2 regions of the Yimella lutea genome follow, and region 2 is predicted to be linked to the other one. Evidence: predicted binding sites of a transcription regulator. Region 2 holds the regulator's gene; the other holds the start of a gene.
The links. Region 2 encodes LexA, which represses DNA repair genes until DNA is damaged. Its sites were predicted from a motif close to TCGAACANNTGTTCGA; they were not measured.
Positions count from the first base shown of each region.

Region 1: a site for LexA is predicted at 1,056-1,071, ahead of FB459_RS04660 (HNH endonuclease signature motif containing protein). Genes of this name have one in related genera too.

Region 1 is NZ_VFMO01000001.1:976,944-981,415, forward strand. It holds gene FB459_RS04655 (GTP pyrophosphokinase) at 1-743, shown strand, start outside; gene FB459_RS04660 (HNH endonuclease signature motif containing protein) at 1,344-2,642, shown strand; gene FB459_RS04665 (MFS transporter) at 2,775-3,977, opposite strand; tRNA gene FB459_RS04670 (tRNA-Arg) at 4,104-4,176, opposite strand; gene FB459_RS04675 (AI-2E family transporter) at 4,245-4,472, opposite strand, start outside.
Region 2 is NZ_VFMO01000001.1:1,620,622-1,625,093, reverse strand. It holds gene FB459_RS07710 (vitamin B12-dependent ribonucleotide reductase) at 1-354, opposite strand, end outside; gene nrdR (transcriptional regulator NrdR) at 441-989, opposite strand; gene FB459_RS07700 (LysM peptidoglycan-binding domain-containing protein) at 1,370-1,750, opposite strand; gene FB459_RS17235 (hypothetical protein) at 1,911-2,066, shown strand; gene lexA (transcriptional repressor LexA) at 2,063-2,806, shown strand; gene FB459_RS07690 (Sir2 family NAD-dependent protein deacetylase) at 2,807-3,697, opposite strand; gene FB459_RS07685 (LysR family transcriptional regulator) at 4,042-4,472, shown strand, end outside.

The DNA.
Region 1 (4,472 bases), 640 kb from region 2:
TCATCACCTACGTGCGTTCGGACGTCGCGGCGGTCGCTCAACTGCTGGCCACCGAGGCAGTCGTGCTGGACGACCGGGACATGGGCAGCGAGACCGCGAGCGAGGGGCGCTGGGGTTACGCGAGCCGGCACCTGCAGATCCAGCTCTCGGCCGAGGACCGCAAGGCCCACCCGAAGATCGGAGACCGGCACGTACAGGTGCAGATCCGTACCGTGCTGCAGCACGCATGGGCCGAGTTCGAGCACGACATCCGTTACAAGGGGACGGTTCCGGATGAGTACCGCTCCGACTTCGATCGTCGTTTCAGTCTTGCGGCGGGTCTGCTCGAGCTCGCCGACCTCGAGTTCTCGGCGATCCGCGAACGCCTGCAACGGCCGGTGCACGCGCCCTCCTCCGGCGACCCCGAGGTCGACCCGCGCATCGACCCGCGCGAGTTGGCCGCGTTCCTGGCCGGTCAGTACGCGGACGCCAGCTGGTCGCGTCCGGAGCACTACGCCTGGATGTCGGGGCTCGTCCTCGAGCTCGGGATCACCTCGCTGACCGAGCTCGCCGATGCGATCCGCAGTATCGACGTCGCGGACGTGGACCGGCGAATGGGTTATCGCAACCCGCCGGGCGCCGTCCGCCGGTTGGATGACGTCCTGCTGGTCGCGTTCGGTGAGAGGTACATCGATCTGCACGACAACTCCCACCGCGTCGACCGGCTGAAGACGCGGCTGGCGAAGATGAAGTCCGCCGGCTGACTCGCCTACGCACTCATCAGCGGCTTCTGAACGCCCAAGGCTTCCGCCGACTTTGGCTGGTTGAGCCCTACGGCGGAATGTCACCACCGCCGGCCGCAGGCTTCGGGGGCCTAGGAGCGTTCGCTGGTTGAGCCCTGCGCCCGAGGTACGAGGGCGCAGGTGCCGAAACCACGGCGACATAGACGGACACCCGACCCGCCGAGGAAGGGCTGTGCATAAATAGGCCCGCGAAGCCGGGCTGTGGATACCGTCAAGTAGCGAATTCTGTTGTCGACGAACGAAATTCAGGGACCAAACCCTTCCCCACACTGTTCGAACACCTGTACGATGAAGGTAGACCGGAAGCGCACCAAGGGAGGGTGAGTGGGCATGGTGAACGAACGCTGGTCGAGTAGCTGCGAGCCCCCAGGGGCGAGCGGCGCGATCGAGACCCGGTGCGGTTCGACGGCTGCTGAACCGGCCCCTGCGTACCCGGGCGAGGCGGGTGAGTGTGCTGGGTCGGTGCGTGAGGTGCTGCCGGATGTGTGCCGGTTGGCGTCGATCTCGGTGAATCTGAGTGATGTGGAGCTGACGGTGGCGGCGCAGTCGTTGGCGGTGATGATGCAGCAGGCGGAAGCAGCGTTGGTGGCGGTAACTGCTGAGGCGATCGAGCGGGGAGCGGTGGATCGGTCGACCGCGGCGGGTGCGGGGCAGTGGGTGCAACGGTTGTCCAGTGGTGAGGACGCGGGCTCAGTGCTCGGCGCGCAGACAGCGTCGCTCGCGGGGCCCCTGGTTCGGGTGGATCCGGTTGAGACAGAACACGATTCCGACGGTTCCGACTGTTCCGACGGTTCTGATGTGTCGTGTGCTGTGGCTGCTGGTGGTTTGGAGCCGGCGCATGCTGCCCGGGTTGCTCGGTTGGCGGACGCGTGTCGGTCGCCGTTGAATGCTCGGTTGGCTGCTGCGGTGACCTCGGGGGCGGTGAACACCACGATCGCGAATGCGGCGTTGTTCAACACCGCGAAGGTGAAAGCGGTGGTGCCGACCGCGGGTGTGGACGAGATTTATGGGTGGTTCCTGTCGCTGGCGCCGGGTGATGGGGCGCGGGCGGTGCGGGAGTTGACCAAGCGGATCCTGGCTGAGTACGGCCAGGAGGTGCTGGATGAGAAGGAAGACGCGTTGCAGCGGCACGAGTCGTTGTCGTGGACTGATCTGCCGGAGGGCATGGTGCGGTTCACCGGTGACTTCTCTGCTGATCATGCCGAGGTGATCAAGCACGCGATCGGAGCATTGTCGGCGCCGTCACCGGTGTCGAAGTGCTGCGAGGATCCGCATCACCGGCACTACCCGGGTGCGAGCAGGTCGGGTGAACCGGATCTGCGGACGCCGGGCAAGCGGCGCGCGGATGCGTTGCTGATGTTGATCATGGTGGGTGCGCAGGCTGTTGATGGTGACGGCAGTGTGAAGACGTTCGGGACGGCCCGGTTGGTGGTCACGATCGATTACGGGGTGCTCGCCAAAGCGCTTGCGGGGTTGGGCGTCACTGATGGTGGTGTGGGTGTCACACCGGACACGGTGCGGCAGTTGGCGTGTGATGCGGAGATCATTCCGATGGTGTTGGGTTCGAAGAGTCAACCGTTGAACGTCGGACGCAAAGTCCGGTTGGTCGACAAGGAACTGCGACGAGCAGTGATCCAACGAGATCGGCACTGCAGCTTCGATGGGTGCACGCGGCCGCCGGTGATGTGCGAGGTCCACCACGTTCAACCGTGGTGGACCGGTGGTGAAACATCCCTGGCGAACTCAGCCCTGTTGTGCGGCACGCATCACCGGATCGTGCACCGTGACAACCTCACCGCGACCGTTACCGACGAAACCGTGACCTGGCACCACCAAAAGAAGACCGCCTCCGCGGCCTGACCGATCGAAGCCCTCAGGTTCGACCGATGTTTTCAGTTCCACCGAGGGGTCATTCGCCAGGACATGATTCCTGTCACCACTCGGTGACGTTCTCGAGCGAAATGAATCAGAGCGACGCGAGCACTTGTAGCGTCACGACGCTGCGAGATTTGTGAGCGGCGTAGCGGTCCGTCTACTCGTGAGCAGCAAGACCGCGACCGCCTCGCACAGCACGGCGAGGACGATCGCCGCCGCTCCCACCGCGGTGCTGAGTGAGACGACAGTGGCGACCGCGCCGACGCCGATCGCGGTGGCGGCCTGCAGCGTGTAGGCGACCAGATAGAGGAACGACAGTGTGGCACCCCGGTGATGCGTAGGAGACAGGTCGTTGATGAGTCCGAGCCCGCCGGTGAACGCCAGCGCGTAGGCGATCCCGCCGACGACGCACCAGCCGAGGAACAACGGAAGCGATCCGAAGCCGCTGGCCGCCGCCATGAGTGCGAGGCTCACGAGAGTGAGCGCGGTGCCGGCCCAAATGAGAGCGCGGGCATGGAACCGCGGCAGGAAAAGGCCAGTGACCCCAATGCACGCGGATGACGTGGCCAGCAGGCTCCCGACGAGAGCGGTGTTCTCGTTGTGGGTGAACTGGTCGATCATGTGGGCGCCCAAGGACAGGAAGATCGCACCGACGCAGTAAGCCAGGCTCACCGAGAGCGTCGAGATGACGAACCCGGTCCGGAATCCGGTGGGGACGAACGGTACCTGCGGTCGCCACCGCTTCGTCATCAGTGGTCGGTCGTCCGGGGTGGCCCACACCGCCGCACCCGCCGTCACGGCAAGGACGAGCAGGACGATGTAACTCCACAGCAGCGGGCGAGGGAGGTGTTCGGCGAACAAGCCGCTGAGCAGCAGGGCAAAAGTGAGACCGGTTGCCGTCGCGACGGTGGCGACAGTGCTCGCGGAGCGAGGGTTGCGGCTGGTGTTGTTCTCGATCAGGGACGCGGTCGCGGCGCCCATTGCCAGGCCCGCCCCGGCGCCCTGCAGCACGCGTCCGACATAGAGGAAGGCGACGTTGGGTGCGAATGCGAACACGATCGCGGAGGCTGCCATGAGCGCGATGCCCGCGAGCATGATGCGGCGCCGTCCGAACAGGTCGGACAGATTCCCGAACAAGGGGAGCACCACGACCAGCGCGAGTTGATAGGTCGCGAACACGGTCGTGACCGCGACTGGCGGTAGATCCCACTTCACCGCGTAGAGCGGATAGAGGACGCTCGGCGCTCCCGACGACCAGAGCGACAGGCCCAGGACGGACGCCGCGGACCAGAACGCCCCGCGCCGGCCCAGGCGGTTCATGATGCTTGGGCGCGGAGGCGTGCGAACAACACACGGCCCATCGCCCGTTCCCTCCGTCGTCGTCCGGTCTCAAGGATCAGCCGAAGTAGCTGTCGAGCATGAGGTGAGGTCATCCGTCACGTGAAGTGCCCCCGGCAGGATTCGAACCTGCGACACCCGCTTTAGGAGAGCGGTGCTCTATCCCCTGAGCTACGAGGGCGGGGGCCGGATGCCCGGCCGGAGCAGTCTAGTTCGCAGGTGGTCGAACCTCCGAACTCACCGGGCGACTCACAGTTCGGCCAGCTTGTCCGCCAGGTCGTCCTTGGCGGGCGGATGAGTGTCCTTGGCAGCTTGCTCGGCCGCGTACCGCCCTTCGGGTGTGAGTGGCTCGAGTTCGCCCGGAGACAGGTCACCTGTTCGCAGGTCGATCTGTTCACCCAGATAGCGCAGTGTCACCGCGACCGTCGCGGCGAGAGGTACGGCGAAGAAGGCGCCGACGATGCCGAACAACTGGCC
Region 2 (4,472 bases):
CGCGTCGTCGTCGGTGGCGAAGTAGCCGAACTCCTTGCCGGCCTTGACGTAGGTCAGCACGACACGGTCGATGAGCTGCTTGAGGCTCGTCTCACGGGCCTCGGTGCCGAGTGCGCCGCGGAAGTACTTCGTGGTGACGATCGTGGACGCGTTCAGCGACCAGAAGTCGGGGAACTCCACGCCACGCTGCTCGAAGATCGTCTCGCCGGTCTTCCAGTTCTGCTGAACGACGTCGCGACGCTCCCAGGTGACCTCGTCATAGGGATGCACGCCCGGGGTGGTGAAGATGCGTTCCACCTTCACACCCTTGCCGCTCTTGCGCGTGCGCGAGCGTGCGTTGGTCGTCTCCGTCATGATGCTCCTCCGTGGGCTTCTGGGTGTGATGCCGGTTGTGGATCTGCGTGTGATTGCTTGGAAATCGGTGGTGCGCGTGCCGGCGGTCAGCGGTCGGTCACGGTTCGATCAGTCTGAACCCGACCACCGACAGCCTCGTCGCCTGTTCGAGCTGCGGCCTGGTGACCGGCCCCGTCGGTCGAGCTGAGATCGCGTTCGGCGCGCAACAGGGCGATGGCTGCCTCGAAGTCGTCGAGATCGTCGAACGCCTGGTAGACGGACGCGAACCGCAGGTAGGCCACCTCGTCGAGCGTGCGCAGCGGGCCGAGAATCGCCAGTCCCACGTCGTGCGCGTCGATCTCGGCCGCGCCGCCGGAGCGGATGCTCTCCTCCACCTCCTGCGCCAGCAGGGCGAGCTGGTCCTCGGACACCGGCCGGCCCTGGCAGGCCTTGCGGACGCCCACGAGCACCTTCTGCCGGGAGAACGGTTCGCTGGCGCCGGACCGCTTGACCACCGTGAGGCCGGCGGTCTCCATGGTGGAGAACCGCTTGCCGCACGACGGGCACTGGCGACGCCGTTTGATGGAGGTGCCGTCATCACTGCTGCGGCTGTCGACGACCCGGGAGTCGTCGTGTCGGCAGAACGGGCAGTGCATGGTCACCTCCTGGTGATGATCCGGGTCGGTTCGGCTCGCAAGGGCATAGGAATGCCCGGGCCACGAGGCCTTGATCGGCCCGATTGGGGATGTTCTTGTGGATAACCGGTGAAGAAGCCCGTCATTCCTGTTGAGATCCTGGGGACCTACATGTGGACAACTTACATCGGTGTAACTACTAGATGTAGGGATGTTATTCCGCTTCGACCCCAAGATGCAAGGTGGGGATCGGAAAGTCTCTCCGCCGATCCGGCACGTTCACCAAACGTGCTGGTCACGGCGCCGAGGCGTTCGCGAACTGGTCGCGAGGCCCCGTGACACACCCGCGCCCCGTTCCCGACGATCGGGAGACGGGGCGCGCCATGGGAGCGAAGTCGTCGTCAGCGAGGAGCCGTCAACGACTGGCCCGGGTGGACATGCAGAGTATTGAGGTCGTTCGCGAGCTGAAGGCGCACGACCGCTTCGGCGACCGGCAACTGCGGGTAGGCCTGGTGCGCAACCTCGGACAGCGTCTGCCCCGGCTGCACCACCAACTGCGTCGCCGACGGCGAGGAGGCGAAGGCCCGCCCGGCACCCCAGCCCGCCGCGATCAGGGTGGTGAGCACGAGCGCGGCGAGCACGCGACGGCCGCGCATGGTGAGCCGAACCTCGTCCCGGCCGAGTCGCGCGACCGGCTGGTTCGACGGCACGAGGGTCAGGTGACGCCGGCGCTGCGGTGTGCGGACCACACGCGGCTGATCCCAGCGAGCAACTGCACTCATGATGTTCTCCGTCCCTGGCGCGAGGCGCCGGATCAAGTTCTCCTTCGCACACGTGTGCGATAGAACGTCTGTACGATGTATAGCACGGCTGTTCGAATGATGCGAGACACGCCTCGTACAAATGTTTGAAAACTGTGTCCGAGCCGCATAGCCTCTTTCCATGCTCCGCAGCCTGGCACCGACCACCGACAACCTCCTTCGAAAGAGCGCTGCACGGCTCGCCGACAGCAGCTTCATCGGTCGTCCAGGACGCATCACCCGGGGCATGAAGGGCCGTACCGATCGACCCGCCCGCACCACCTCACCGACGGCATGACGAAGGACGCAGACGAAATGGCCAAGATCCACCAGCTGCCCGACGACGAGGGCGGCGTAGCGCTGACCACCCGCCAGCGCAAGGTCCTCGAAGTGATCCGCAACTCCGTCGACCGGCGCGGCTACCCGCCGAGCATGCGGGAGATCGGTGAGGCCGTCGGCCTGACCAGCCCGAGTTCGGTGGCCCACCAACTGTCGATGCTCGAGCGCAAGGGTTATCTGCGCCGTGACCCCAACCGTCCCCGCGCGATCGAGGTCATCTCCCCCGATCACCAGCAGGACAAGCGGGGCGTGCGTGGCGGTTCCAGCGTCACCTCGAGCGACGAGTCCACCATCGACGAGACCGGCGCCGGCGACCAGCGTCCGGCAGCCTCCTACGTGCCCGTCGTCGGACGCATCGCGGCCGGCGGGCCGATCCTGGCCGAAGAGGTCGTCGAGGACGTCTTCCCGTTGCCCAAGCAGATCGTCGGTGAGGGCGACCTGTTCCTGCTCAAAGTGGTCGGTGACTCGATGGTCGACGCCGCAATCTGCGACGGCGACTGGGTCGTCGTGCGCCAGCAGCCGACCGCGACCAACGGCGACATCGTCGCCGCGATGCTCGACAACGAAGCCACCGTCAAGACGTTCAAGCGTCGCGACGGCAAGGTCTGGCTGATGCCGCACAACCCGGCGTACGACCCGATCGACGGTGACCACGCGGTGATCCTCGGCAAGGTCACGGCCGTCCTGCGGCGGGTCTGATCACCGGCGTCGATCGCCGCTCGCGTCCCGGTCGACGTCACCCAGTACGTCCCACACCGCCTCCTGCAGCACCTCGCTCAGGGGGCGGTGTACGTGTCTGGTGGCCAGATGTTCCGCTCGCGACCAACCGGTGTTGACCAGAACGATCGGGATGTCGCGCTCGGCAGCACGCCGCGCGAAACGGAAGCCGGACATCACACCGAGCGAGGATCCGACCACCAGCAGCGACTTTGCCCGCTCGAGACGGTTGAAGCAATGGGCGACCAGATCCTTGGGTACCGATTCGCCGAACATCACGACGTCCGGCTTCAGCAGGTCGCTGCCACAGGTCGGGCACACCACCAGTTCGATGTCATGGATCAGCGAGGGGTCGATGTCGACGTCGCCATCCGGGCGCAGCGGCAGGTCGCGCGCCCTCTCGGCGTCCTGCGCGAACACCGGATTGCGCGTGGCGAACTGCTGCTGGATCCACTCTCGGTCGGCAAGCGCCCGGCAGTTCAGGCAGACGGCTCGCCCGAGGTTGCCGTGCAACTCGATGACATCGCGGGACCCTGCCTGCTGGGCCAGGCCGTCGACGTTCTGGGTGATCGTCGTCTCGAACAGGCCCGCCTTCTCCAGCGCGGCGAGGTGACGGTGCGCTTCGTTGGGCCGCGCCGTCCGGAACCTCTCCCATCCGACATAGGACCGGCTCCAATAGCGTTGCCGCGCAGCGACTCCGGCCCGGAACTCGCTCACCGTCATGGGCTCCACACGGCGTACCCCGTCCGGTCCGCGGTAATCGGGCAGCCCGGATTCGGTGGACAGCCCGGCCCCGGTCATGACCAACACGTCGCCCTCGCGGAGCAGGTGTGCCAGGTGGCTGCGGTCGTCCATCGGACCTTCGTTCTCCATGGGTCGGGTCTGTTCCGAGTTCGAGGCCGCGGCTCATCGAGAGCCGGCGGGCACATCGGTTCGTACGCTATCGGGGTGGGTCACGCTGGGTTGGCTCGCGGTGATGGGCGACAGCTGTCTCCACGGCCGGACGCGCGAACACGACCGAGGCCCCTTCGCCCCTGATCCTGCCGTTGTTGCTGGTGGTGGCGCACAGGGGCCACCGCCCCGATCAGCCGCGCCGGAGGCGGTGCGGCGGTGGCCTGGATGATGCACTCGGCACTGGACCGGTGAGGATCTGCGGCTCGCGCTGCGATTTCATGCTGAGCAGGCGGGTCGGTCGAACGGTTTGTAGGCTGGTGCGCATGATCGACGCTGCCGGCCTCCGGGTGATTCGTGCCATCGCTGACGAGGGCAGTTTCACCGCCGCGGCGTCGTCGCTCGGTTACTCCCAGCCCGCCATCTCCCAGATGGTCCGTCGCCTCGAAGAGCGCTTGGGCACTCCCCTGGTCGAACGACTGGGCCGCAACGTGCGACTCACCGAAGCCGGTGAAGTCCTGGCCCGCCACGCCGGCGCGGTCCTCGGCGCGATCAGCGCGGCCGAATCCGAGGTCGCGGCGATCGCCGGTCTCCAGTCAGGACGCGTGCGACTCATGGCCTTCCCCTCCTCGTCCTCGACGCTGGTGCCGAAGGCACTGTCGCTGGTGAAGAAGCGTTTCCCGCAGGTGCAGGTGAGCTTCGCAGAGGGTGAGCCACCGGAGTCGCTGGCGGCCCTGCGAGCCGGCGAGTGTGACGT